DNA from 2 places in the Alcaligenes sp. Marseille-Q7550 genome. Region 2 is predicted to be linked to the other one. Evidence: predicted binding sites of a transcription regulator. Region 2 holds the regulator's gene; the other holds the start of a gene.
What was found. The regulator NrdR, encoded in region 2, represses ribonucleotide reductase genes. The targets are predictions, from matches to a motif close to CACNANATNTNGTG.
Positions count from the first base shown of each region.

Region 1: the regulator NrdR is predicted to act here: its motif matches at 1,601-1,614, upstream of ACWPWO_RS01590 (ribonucleoside triphosphate reductase).

Region 1 is NZ_CBCOPU010000001.1:333,245-339,754, reverse strand. Features, by position in the region: gene ACWPWO_RS01605 (HIT family protein) at 1-175, shown strand, start outside; gene ACWPWO_RS01600 (hypothetical protein) at 328-1,200, shown strand; gene ACWPWO_RS01595 (cytochrome P450) at 1,083-1,484, shown strand; gene ACWPWO_RS01590 (ribonucleoside triphosphate reductase) at 1,652-3,400, shown strand; gene nrdD (anaerobic ribonucleoside-triphosphate reductase) at 3,528-3,725, shown strand; gene ACWPWO_RS01580 (anaerobic ribonucleoside-triphosphate reductase activating protein) at 3,722-4,477, shown strand; gene ubiT (ubiquinone anaerobic biosynthesis accessory factor UbiT) at 4,474-4,917, opposite strand; gene ubiV (ubiquinone anaerobic biosynthesis protein UbiV) at 5,035-5,937, opposite strand; partial or broken gene ubiU (ubiquinone anaerobic biosynthesis protein UbiU) at 5,958-6,510, opposite strand, start outside.
Region 2 is NZ_CBCOPU010000002.1:837,459-843,968, reverse strand. Features, by position in the region: gene tyrS (tyrosine--tRNA ligase) at 1-1,080, shown strand, start outside; gene ACWPWO_RS13380 (YbhB/YbcL family Raf kinase inhibitor-like protein) at 1,100-1,735, shown strand; gene glyA (serine hydroxymethyltransferase) at 1,917-3,164, shown strand; gene nrdR (transcriptional regulator NrdR) at 3,201-3,662, shown strand; gene ribD (bifunctional diaminohydroxyphosphoribosylaminopyrimidine deaminase/5-amino-6-(5-phosphoribosylamino)uracil reductase RibD) at 3,677-4,819, shown strand; gene ACWPWO_RS13360 (riboflavin synthase) at 4,875-5,498, shown strand; tRNA gene ACWPWO_RS13355 (tRNA-Ser) at 5,681-5,770, shown strand; gene ACWPWO_RS13350 (LysR substrate-binding domain-containing protein) at 6,130-6,510, opposite strand, start outside.

The sequences.
Region 1 (6,510 bases), on a different contig from region 2:
CCCCCGCTGGACGGATGATCCGCTCTTTCCCGATTCGGCCTGGTCGCCCGCCCCGCAGCGCACGCCGGAACAGGCCCAGGCCTGGAGCCGGCGCCGGGACGCGCTGCTGGCGCAATTGCCCGCCTGCCATCGTCACCTGCAACAGGTGCTGCAAACGCGTCTCGCAGCCGGCTGAGGCTCTGGCCTCAGGCCGCGTACTTCGCCGCCAGCATTGTTCAAGCAATAACTATTTGGCCGGCAGGGTGGCTGGCGAAGAAGCCTGTATCAAGGTGCTACAGTGAATTCGGATTTCGCCCGGAATCCGCGTTCTACTGACGAGGTGCCTTCATGCCCCTGCACCACAGCTGGACCGCGCCCGTCGACGCGACGGCCGACCCTCTGGTCCATTACGATGCGCAGCGCCGCCGCTGCCCCGTCGCCCGCGACGACGCCCTGCAGTATGCCGTGTTCCGGCACGCCGACGCCCTGCGCCTGCTGCTGGACCACGACACCTTCAGCAACCAGGCCTCCCGCCATCGTTCCGTCCCCAACAGCATGGATCCGCCCGAGCATGGCGCCTACCGCCGCCTGATCGAGCCCTACTTCAGCGCCGGGCGCCTGGCGCAATTCCTGCCCGCCTGTCGCCGCATCAGCGCGCAGTGCATCGCCGCGCTGCCGCAGGACGGCGTGGCGGACCTCATGAGCGCGCTGGCTCACCCTTTCGCGCTGCGCATGCAATGCGCCTTCATGGGCTGGCCCGACAGCCTGCACGAACCATTGCGGCAATGGGTGCGGCGCAAGAACGAGGCCACCCGCTCGGGCGACCCGCAAGCCACGGCCCAGGTCGCCCAGGATTTCGAGGAACTGCTGGCCCGCGTACTGGCGGACTTTCGCCGCGCCGATCCGCCCGGCCAGGACGCCACCTCGCGCCTGCTGCGCGAAACCATAAACGGCACGCCGCTGCAGAAACCGAGATCACCAGCATCCTGCGCAACTGGACCGTGGGCGAACTGGGCACCATCGCCGCCAGCGTGGGCATCATCGCCCACTACCTTGCCGCGCATCCGGATCTGCAGGAACACCTGCGCCGCCACCCCGGGGACGTGCGCCGCGCCAATGACGAAATCCTGCGCATTCGCACGCCCCTGGTGGCCAACCGCCGCAAGACTACTCGCGAGGTGGATGTCTCCGGCACGCGGGTGCCTGCCGGCGCGCGCCTGACCTTGCTGTGGGCCAGCGCCAACCGGGACGAAGCCGTGTTCGGCGATCCGGACGAGTTCCGGCTGGACCGCGATCCGGCCCTGAACCTGCTGTACGGCGCCGGGATCCACGCCTGCCCGGGCGCGGGGCTCGCACGCATGGAACTGGAAAGCATCATCCAGGCCCTGCTGGCGGCCACGGACTCCTTCCTGCCCGAGCCAGGCCACCGCCCGCGCTACGCCACCTATCCTGAAGGCGGGTTCGAGACGGTCCCGCTGCGGCTGCAGCGCACGCCGTCCCCTTGAGCCGGCACAGGCCTGAGGCCCCGACGGCGGGCGATGCCGGCCAAGCCGCCTCGTCCGCCGCTTGGAATTAACCTGGATCAAGCCTGGAGCAAAAAAACCGGGAAGCGACTTGAAAGCACTACATATAGTGCCTAGCATCTATCCATGCACTATATATAGGATTCATCATGAACGACAGGTCCGCCCCCGACACCCTGGCCAGGCCCGTGCCGCAGATCGACATCATCCGTTCCGTCACCGAATACCTGGACCGCCAGGACTGGCGGGTCAACGCCAACGCCAACCAGGGCTACTCGCTGGGCGGCCTGATCCTGAACACCTCGGGCAAGATGATCGCCAACTACTGGCTCAGCTACGTCTACCCCGAGACCATAGGCCAGGCCCACCGCCAGGCGGACCTGCACATCCACGACCTGGACATGCTCTCGGGCTACTGCGCCGGCTGGTCGCTGCGCATGCTGCTCACCGAAGGCCTGAACGGCGTGCCCGGCAAGATCGAGTCCGCGCCTCCCCGCCACATGTCCAGCGCCGTGGGCCAGATCGTGAATTTCCTGGGCACCTTGCAGAACGAATGGGCCGGCGCCCAGGCCTTCAGCTCTTTCGACACCTATATGGCGCCCTTCGTGCGCAAGGATGCCATGGACTACGCCCAGGTGCTGCAATGCATGCAGGAGCTGATCTACAACCTGAACGTGCCGTCCCGCTGGGGCACGCAGACGCCCTTCACCAATCTGACCTTCGACTGGACCTGCCCCGAAGATCTGCGCGCGCAGGCGCCGGTCATCGGCGGCGAGGAAATGCCCTTCTGCTACGGCGAGCTGCAGCGCGAGATGGACATGATCAACCGCGCCTACATCGAGGTCATGACCCAGGGCGATGCACGCGGGCGCGCCTTCACCTTTCCCATCCCCACCTACAACATCACGGCGGATTTCGACTGGCACAGCCCCAACGCGCAGCGCCTGTTCGAGATGACCGCCAAGTACGGCCTGCCCTACTTCCAGAACTTCATCAATTCCGAGCTCAAGCCCAACATGATCCGCTCCATGTGCTGCCGCCTGCAACTGGATCTGCGCGAACTGCTCAAACGCGGCAACGGCCTGTTCGGCTCGGCCGAGCAGACCGGCTCGCCGGGCGTGGTCACCATCAATTGCGCGCGCCTGGGCTATCTGCATCGCGGCGACGCCGAGGGCCTCTTCGCCCGCCTGGACCAGTTGCTCGAGCTGGGCCGCGACAGCCTGGAGATCAAGCGCCGCGTCATCCAGGAGCACATGGACCAGGGCCTGTTCCCCTACACCCGGCGCTACCTGGGCACCTTGCGCAACCACTTCTCCACCCTGGGCGTGAACGGCATCAACGAAATGATCCGCAACTTCACCGGCGACGAGCACGACCTGACCACGCCCTGGGGGCACGCCTTCGCCGTGCGCCTGCTGGATCACGTACGCGCCCGCATGATCCAGTTCCAGGAAAGCACCGGCCATATGTACAACCTGGAAGCCACGCCCGCCGAAGGCACCACCTATCGCTTTGCCAAGGAAGACCGGGCCCGCTGGCCGGACATCCTGCAGGCCGGCACGCCGGACATGCCCTATTACACCAACTCCTCGCAGTTGCCGGTGGGCTTCACCGACGACCCCTTCGAGGCGCTGGAACGCCAGGACGAACTGCAGCGCAAATACACGGGCGGCACCGTGCTGCACCTGTACATGACCGAACCGCTGTCCACCGCCGACGCCTGCCGCACCCTGGTGCAAAGGGCGCTGAGCCGCTTCTCCCTGCCCTACATCACGGTCACTCCCACCTTCTCCATCTGCCCCAAGCATGGCTACCTGCCCGGCAAGCACGAGTTCTGCCCGCATTGCGATGCGGACATCCTGGCGCGCAAGCAGGCCGCCTGCCGGCACGAACCATGAGCGCCATCGCGCCCGCCCATCCTCACGCTGCCGGCCATTGCCTTGCCATGCAGAATGAAGGCGCCAAGCGGCACACCGACTTTCCATTCTTCCGTGGCCCGGCCCGGATTCTCACCAGGAGCTTTCCATGACAGACACCACGTTCACAGACACCACGTTCACCCTCGATGACGCCGAACGCCAGCCTTGCGAAATCTGGACGCGGGTCATGGGCTACCACCGCCCCATGTCCTCGTTCAACATCGGCAAGCAAGGCGAATTCCATGAGCGGCGCTACTTCACCGAACAGCGCGCCGGCCTGAACCCCGAACCGCGCACGGCATGACCACGCGCCTTTGCACCGGCCCCGCCGCTCCCGCTCCCTCCGGGGCGGCGGCGCGCCTGAAGGTGGGCGGCTTCGTCCCCTTTACCGCGACCGACTACCCCGGCCGCCTGGCGGCGGTGATCTTCGTGCAAGGCTGCCCCTGGCGTTGCGGCTACTGCCACAACCCTCATCTGCAGGAACGCACTTCGGACAGTCCTCTGGACTGGGAAACCATCCTGGACTTCCTGCGCCGCCGCGCCGGCATGCTGGACGCGGTCGTCTTCAGCGGCGGCGAGCCCACCATGGACCCTGCCCTGGGCGCGGCCATGCGCGCCGTGCGCGACCTGGACTTCAAGATCGGATTGCATACGGGCGGCACGCATCCGCGCCGCCTGCGCGAAGTGCTGCCCTGGACGGATTGGGTGGGCCTGGATGTGAAAGCGGGCTTTCAGGACTATGACGCGATCACGCGGGTCCAAGGCAGCGGCGTCGCCGCGCAAGCCAGCCTGGATATCCTGCTGGAGCACAACGTCGACTTCGAATGCCGCAGCACCATACATCCTCGCTTGCACAGCCCCGACGCGCTGCTGTCGCTGGGTCGCCGCCTGCATGATCTGGGCGTGCGGCGCTACGCCCTGCAGGTATTTCGTGCGCAAGGCTGCCAGGACGCCGCCTTGAATGACAGCGGAAAGGCGCTGGGCGCCTACCCCGGAGACGCCCTCATCCGGACGCTGGCCGGATTGTTTCCTTCTTTTGAAGTGCGGCGCGCCTAGGCTCTCAGGCTCCGGCGCGGCAGGGGGCCGCGCCGCAAGACGGCCCACGCCTGCCGCAGCACGGCGCGCGGCTGCAGGACGCCCGGATCCAGCGAGTCCAGGGTGTTCTTGACCATCAGGCCCAGCTCGGTATCGCCTTCTATCACCAGGCGCCGGTTGAAGAACAAGGTGTCCGGGTCCTCGCCGCGTTGCAGCAGTTGATAAAAGTCCCAGACATCGGCGCGCAAGGTCAGGTCCGGCGCCGGGCCGCCGCTCGCCAAGGGCTGGAAAGCGCCGTTGCGCCAGGTGTAGTCGAATTCCAGCCGCGCATCGACCACTTGCAGCCGCAGGCGTCGCCCCTCCAGCCGCTGACAGGTGTCGGCAGGCAGGTGAGGCGCCATCAGCAGATTCAGGGCGCTGGTCAGCGCCCGGGAACCGGGCCAGCGCGGCAGGCGTTGCAAGAGGCCAGCCAGGGGGCTGGGACTCGCGGGGTGGGCGAAGAAGAAGCGTTCATCGTCAGAACTCCAGGACTCCGAATGGTGAAGGACTCAAGCTTTGCGGACAATGCGAAGGCGCGCTCAGAAACGTTCGGACGCGGGCGAAACCATGTCCAGGCCCGGCCGGCCGTGCCAGAAGCCATTGCAGGCGCTGGCCGGCAACAGCTCCAGCAGTTGCTCATGCGCGACCGTGCTGGCCTGGCGCCCGTCCGCGACATCGCGGTAAAGCCTCAGGACCTCGCCCATGTCGCGGGACTGCGGACTGAGACGGATCACGTCCACGCCCAGGCTCTCCAGATCACGCAATTCGTGCAGCAGTGTGTAGACCCAGGCGGACTGCGTCTGTATGCCGTTGATGGTCAGGAAGCCTTGGCCTTCGCGCGTCTCCAGCAGGAGTCCGTCGGGATGGTCCATGCACACGTACTGGCAGTTGTCCTTGGGCAGGTTGCGATTGCGCGCCGTGAAGCACCGCGCCGAAAAAGCCAGGGGCAGGCGGCCGAAGGCGAAGACCTCGGTTTCCAGGCCGCGGGGCCTGTCCTGCTGGAGCTGCGCCAGGCCGGCGCGCCCCATTTCCAGCGGCATGACCCAGCGCACGGCGCCCTGCGAGGCGATCAGCTCCAGGGCCGGCGCATTGTAGAGATTCAGGAAGGGGCCGGCGACGAAGTCCCGGCCCTGCATGCGGCGCACCGCGCCCATGTCGTTGGCCTCGACCAGGTAGCGGCCGTGTTCGGTCACTCTGCGCAGGGTCGTCATGTCCCGGCCCGACTCCAGCAATACCTGCGTGGACAGGATCGGGATCTTGCCGGCCTGGGCGAGCATATCGGCCACTTCCAGCCAATCCTCCAAGCGCAGTTCGTGCCGCCGGGAGCAGACGGTTTCCCCCAGGTAGACCATATCCACCGGCCACTCACAGGCCGATTCGTAGAACTGCAGCACGGCGATGCGCGACCAATAGTATTGCAGGGGTCCCAAAGCGAATTTCATGATCGTTCTCCGTCGCCGGCTTATTTCCAGGGCCGCGAGTACGCGCCCAGCGTATGCTGCTGGCCTTCGGCCAGCTTGTCCAGGGCGCCCATCCAGGCCGGATGCACCGAATAGCGCGCCGTGCGGGACTGCGCCAGGTCTATGGCCTGGCGCCAGACCTGCGTGACCTGGGCGACGTAGGCCGGGCTGCGCTGCCGTCCTTCGATCTTGATGGCGGCAACGCCCGCGGCCAGCAGCTGCGGCAGCAGCTCCAGCGTATTCAGGCTGGTGGGCTCCTCCAGGGCGTAGTAATTTTCGCCGGCCACATCGAAGCGGCCCTTGCACAGTGTGGGGTAGCCCGCGTTCTCGCCGTCCTGGTAACGATCGATCAAGACCCCGTTCAGGCGCGACTCCAGGCCGCGCTCCGTCTGTTCCCAGCGCACGTGCCGGGCCGGAGAGCAGACGCCATGCGTGTTGGGAGACTCTCCGGTCGCGTAGGAGGACAGGGCGCAGCGCCCTTCCACCATCACGCACAGGCTGCCGAAACCGAAGACCTCCACCTGCACGGGCGCCTGCTCGCAGACTTGCTCGACC
Region 2 (6,510 bases):
CTGGGCCTGGATCCCACCGCGCCGGACATCCATCTCGGGCACACGGTGGTGCTGAACAAGATGCGCCAGCTCCAGGACCTGGGGCACACCGTCATCTTCCTGATCGGGGACTTCACCTCGACCATCGGCGACCCCAGCGGACGCAACAGCACCCGGCCGCCGCTCACCCCCGAGCAGGTCGTGACCAACGCCAAGACCTACTACGATCAGGCCGCGCTGGTGCTCGATCCCGAGCGCACCGAAGTGCGCTACAACTCCGAATGGTGCGACAAGCTGGGTTCGCGCGGCATGATCCAGCTGGCTTCGCGCTATACCGTGGCCCGCATGATGGAGCGCGACGACTTCACCAAGCGTTTCAAGGCCAACCAGCCCATCTCGGTGCATGAGTTCCTCTACCCTCTGCTGCAGGGCTACGACTCGGTCCAATTGAAGGCGGACCTGGAACTGGGCGGCACGGACCAGAAATTCAACCTGCTGGTGGGCCGGGAGCTGCAGAAAGAATACGGCCAGGAGCAGCAGTGCATCCTGACCATGCCCCTGCTGGTGGGCCTGGACGGCGTGGAGAAAATGTCCAAGTCCAAGGGCAATTACATCGGCATCAGCGAAACGCCGGACTCCATGTTCGGCAAGCTCATGTCCATTTCGGACACCCTGATGTGGCGCTACTACGAGCTGCTGTCCTTCCGCAGCCTGGAGGACATCGCCGGCCTGCGGCGCCAGATCGAAGAGGGCCGCAATCCGCGCGACGTCAAGGGGGAGCTGGCCCAGGAGAACGTCGCGGGCCGTCACAGCGCCAAGGCCGCCGAGCAGGCGCTGGAGAACTTCGAGGCGCGCTTTCGCCGCGGCGAAATGCCCGAGGACATGCCCGAAGTCACCGTCGCCGGGCAGTTGGCCCTGCTCAAGGTCCTGCGTGAAGCGGGCCTGGTGGCCTCGGGCAGCGAGGCCCAGCGCAACGTGGAGCAGGGCGGCGTGCGCATCGACGGCGAGCGCGTGGACGACAAAGGTTTGCAACTGGAGCCGGGCAGCTACGTGATGCAGGTGGGCAAGCGCAAGTTCGCCCGCGTCACCCTGACCGGCTGATTGATTGTGGAGGTCTGCAATGAAACTGCGTAGTGATTCTTTCCAGGACCAGGGCGTCATCCCCGAGCGTCTGGCTTTCTGCCGGTACGACGCCCAGTCCCATGTTGCCCTGGCGGGCAATGCCAATCCGCATCTGGAGTGGTCGGACGCGCCCGAGCAGACCCAGTCCTACGTGGTGATCTGCCACGACCCCGACGTCCCCAGCCGCCCGGACGACGTCAACCAGCCCGGGCGCGAAGTGCCGGCGGATCTGCCCCGGGTGGATTTCTTCCACTGGGTGCTGATCAATGTGTCCGCCAGCGTCACCACGCTGGCCGAAGGTTCGTACTCCAAGGGCATCACGCCCAGGGGCAAGGCCGGCCCGCTGGCGCTGGACGGCACGCGCCAGGGCGTCAACGACTACACCGGCTGGTTCGCCAACGACCGCGACATGAACGGCGACTACTTCGGCTACGACGGCCCGTGCCCGCCCTGGAACGACGCCCTGCCGCATCGTTACGTGTTCACGGTCTATGCGCTGGATGTGGCCGAGCTGCCGCTGGAAGGCCGCTTCACCGGCCAGGACGTGCTGCGCGCCATGGAGGGCCACATCCTGGCCAAGGCGTCCATCACCGGGCTGTATACGCTCAACCCGCGCCTGATCCAGCAATCCTGACGCAAGCGGCGGGCTTGTTGAGCAATGCTCATATTGTCTTGAGCCCGCCTCCTTCCGCCCGGCTTTTTACCCGGGTTTGCGTGGTTTCCGGCGTGAAAGCCGCCGGATGCGGCGGATCGGCCCGCATCCGCGCTAAAATGTCGCTTTCTTGTTTGCTTCCACTTAAGCGTTAGGAACCCTCGTGTTTGACCGTTCTGCCACTCTCGACAAAGTCGATCCCGAGCTCTGGGCCGCCATTCAGAAAGAAGACGTGCGCCAGGAGCAGCACATCGAGCTGATCGCCTCTGAGAACTACACCAGCCCAGCCGTGATGCAAGCCCAGGGCACGCAGCTGACGAACAAGTATGCAGAGGGTTACCCCGGCAAGCGCTACTGCGGCGGTTGCGAATACGTGGACGTGGTGGAGCAACTGGCCATCGACCGCCTGAAGGAACTGTTCGGCGCCGAGGCCGCCAACGTGCAGCCCAACTCGGGCTCGCAGGCCAACCAGGGCGTGTACATGGCCGTGCTCAAGCCCGGCGACACGGTGCTTGGCATGAGCCTGGCCGAAGGCGGCCACCTGACGCACGGCTCGCCCGTGAACGCCTCGGGCAAGCTGTACAACTTCGTGTCCTACGGCCTGAACGCCGACGAGGAAATCGACTACGAGCGTCTGGAGCAACTGGCCAAGGAGCACAAGCCCAAGCTGATCGTGGGCGGCGCTTCGGCCTACGCGCTGCGCATCGATTTCGAGCGCATGGCCCGCATCGCCCATGAGAACGGCGCGCTGTTCATGGTGGACATCGCCCACTACGCCGGCCTGGTCGCCGGCGGCGCCTATCCCAACCCCGTGCCGCACGCCGACTTCGTCACCTCCACCACGCACAAGTCCCTGCGCGGTCCGCGCGGCGGCGTCATCATGATGAAGGCCGAGCACGAGAAAGCCATCAACTCCGCCATCTTCCCCGGCATCCAGGGCGGTCCGCTGATGCACGTCATCGCCGGCAAGGCCGTAGCCTTCAAGGAAGCGCTGGCTCCCGAGTTCAAGACTTACGCCGCCCAGGTGGTCAAGAACGCCGATGTCCTGGCCCGCACCCTGGTGGAGCGCGGCCTGCGCATCGTCTCCGGCCGTACCGAAAGCCACGTGATGCTGGTCGACCTGCGCGCCAAGGGCATCACCGGCAAGGTGGCCGAAGAAGCCCTGGGCAAGGCCCACATCACGGTCAACAAGAACGCCATTCCGAACGACCCCGAAAAGCCCTTCGTCACCAGCGGCATCCGCCTGGGAACGCCTGCCATGACTACCCGCGGCTTCACCGAAGCCGAGGCCGAGCAGACGGCTCACCTGATCGCCGACGTGCTGGACAACCCGCATGACGAAGCCGTGCTGGCCGACGTTCGCCGCCGCGTGCACGAGCTGACCTCCAAGCTGCCCGTGTACTCCAAATAATCAGCCCGGAGCGGGCCGCAAGGCCCGCGATCTTGAATGAAGTGTCCGTTCTGTCATCATGTCGATACCCAGGTGATTGATTCCCGCATCACCGAAGAAGGCGACGCCATCCGGCGGCGGCGCAAGTGTTCGGCCTGTGAACGGCGTTTCACCACCTACGAACGCTCGGAGCTGAGCCTGCCCGTGGTGGCCAAGCGCAACGGCACGCGCATGGATTTCGATCCCGCGCGCCTGCGCGCCAGCATGGGCGTGGCGCTGCGCAAGCGTCCCGTACCCATGCAGCAGGTCGATGCCGCCGTGCAGCGCATCGAGGAAAAACTCCAGCTGACCGGCGAACGGGAGGTCTCTTCCGAGACTATCGGCGAGCTGGTCATGGCCGAACTCAAGCAGCTCGACCAGGTCGCCTATGTGCGTTTCGCCTCGGTCTACAAGAGCTTCAAGGACATCCGCGAGTTCGTGCAGGCCATCGACGAAATGAACGAGCCCAGCCGGTCCTGAACCGGATTGCCGCCATGCTGGATCAACACGACTACGACTGGATGCGGCAGGCTCTGGCGCTGGCCCGGCAGTCGCTGTACATCACCGCTCCCAATCCCCGCGTCGCCTGCCTGATCGTGCGCGACGGCCAATTGCTGGCTAGCGGCGCCACGCAGCAGGCGGGCGGTCCGCACGCGGAAGTCATGGCCTTGCGCCAGGCCCGCGAGCGCGGCGTGGACGTGCGCGGCGCGACCTTCTATGTCACCCTGGAGCCGTGCAGTCATCACGGCCGCACGCCGCCTTGCGCCGAGGCGTTGGTCGCGGCCGCTCCGGCGCGGGTGGTCGTGGCCATGCTCGATCCCAATCCGCTGGTGGCGGGCCGGGGGCTGGCCCGCTTGCGGCAGGCCGGCATCGCTGTGGACGGTCCCTTGTGCGTGGAGCAGGCGCTGGAAATCAACGCGGGCTTCTTCGCCCGCATGACCCGCTCCCGGCCCTGGCTGTGGCTGAAGATGGCGGCCTCGCTGGATGGCCGCAGCGCCCTGTCCGACGGCCGGTCCCAATGGATCACCGGGCCGCAGGCGCGCGATGACGGCCATCATTGGCGCGCGCGCAGCTGCGTGGTGCTGACCGGCATAGGGACGGTGCAGGCCGACAATCCGCGCCTGAACGTGCGGGCTGTCGACACGCCGCGCCCGCCCATCAAGGCGGTGCTGGACACGCAGTTGAAGCTGGCTCCGCAGGCCGCCTTGCTCGACGGTTCGGTCTGCTGGGTCTTCAGCCACCGCCGCGATCCGCAGCGCGAGGCGCAACTGGCCGAGCGCAACGCCCAAGTCATCCACATGCCCCTGCGCGACGGCCATGTGGATGTGCACGCCGTGCTGGACTGGATGGCGGGGCAGCAGGTCAATGAAGTGCACGCCGAGGCGGGGGCGACCTTGTCCGGCGCCTTGCTGGACGCCGGCGTGGTGGACCAGCTGCTGATGTACGTGGCGCCCAAGGTCCTGGGCCAGGGCAGGGGCGTGGCCGATATCGCCGCCCTGTCGGGGCTGGACGCCGTGCAACCGTTTGAATTCACCGATCTGCGCCTGCTGGGACAGGATGCCCGCCTGCTGGCCCGCCAGCGCGACCATTGGGCGGCCTTGCTGCAGTCCGTGGGCGGGGCAGACCGTTCCGATTGATCACGCACCGCAAGGTGCGGGGCGAAGACGCCCTTTTTTCTGCAAGAGGCTTATTGTGTTTACAGGTATCGTGGCCGCCGTAGGCCGAATCACCAAAGTCACCCCCCTGCTGCAAGGCCAGGAGGACGCCGGCGTGCGTCTGGAAATCGATGCCCGCGGCCCGCCCCCGGGCGAGGCGCGCCTGGGCGATTCCATCGCCATCCAGGGCGCCTGCATGACGGCCGTCGAACTGGGCGACAATTCCTTCGTGGTCGACGTCTCGCGCGAAAGCCTGAACCGTACGGTGGGGCTGGACCAGCCCGGCGAAGTCAACCTGGAGCACGCGCTGCGCCTGGGCGACTCCCTGGACGGCCACATCGTTTCGGGCCACGTGGACGGCGTGGGCACGGTCAGCCATTTCGAGCCTATCGGAGAATCGTGGGACCTGCGCATCCAGGCGCCGGTGGATATGGCGCGCTATTTCGCCTACAAGGGCTCGGTCACCGTCAACGGCGTGAGCCTGACCGTGAACCAGGTCGAGGACAACGCGCAGGGTTGCGAGATCCGCACCAACCCGATCCCGCATACCGTGCAGGCCACGACCTTGAAGAACCTGCGCGCCGGCAGCCGAGTCAATCTGGAAGTGGACACCATCGCCCGTTACGTGGAGCGCATGTTCAGCCTGCAGCAACGCGGCTGACGCTCGCCGGCACGAAGGCCGCTTTCCGCCCGGGGGCGGCTGTTCATGACGCAGACGCGCCCTGTTATTTGCACCATGTTCTGCTGGAGCTCAAACTTGGGCTTGCAAAGCAGGAGAGAATACTGCTAATATTATGGACTTGGCATCAGATGCTTTAAAAGCAGCGTGCCAAGCCAGAATCAGGACAGGTGGCCGAGTGGTTGAAGGCGCACGCCTGGAAAGCGTGTATACGTGAATAGCGTATCGGGGGTTCGAATCCCCCCTGTCCGCCAAAAAACCCCATATAAAACAAAAAAACCAGGGTTTGATGCCCGTTACTTTAATGACACACTTCTTCCAGCCTGTTTGCACAGATCACGGTACGCTTGCCTAGTGTTGGCTGAATTAAAATCAGGCGTTTCAGAACTTAAAAATCCGGCTTATGGCCGGGTTTTTTTGATTTTCACTTTTTGAATAGGAAGGCTTTGATCAGCTTTACGGTCAAATAGGGAAACTCATGGAAAAAATGTGCTCATCTATGCCGACCTTGGCACCATCAGGCTTGCTGGCGGATCTGCCTGAAATGACATTGCGCCAGACGGAATCGTAGCCGTGGGCAGGCGAAGCGCCTGCAACCGGCGCTGTGCGGTGCTTATTGGGCGTGCAGCTGCTCGCAAAGCCAATCGGCAAAAACCTGCGCCCGAGGGTCCTCGCTGAGGGGCTGCGGAGACAACAGGTAGTAGGCCGAGCCGTCAGCTACGAACCCGTGCGGAGCGATCAATTGACCGCTGCGGATCTCGTCCTGCACCATCAGGCGCGAGACGATGGCAATGCCCTGGCCGGTAAGCGCCGCCTGGATGCAGAGGTAGAAGTGATCCAGTTGCAGTTTCGTTGCGTGTCGCGTAGAGAGGCGGCTTACCCTGGCCCACGTGGCCCACGCCTGCGGCCGTGAGGTGGTATGGATCAGGACCTGGCCTCGTTCGCCGAACGCATGCGGATAGCTTGGATGGCATACGGGACCGATCATTTCATC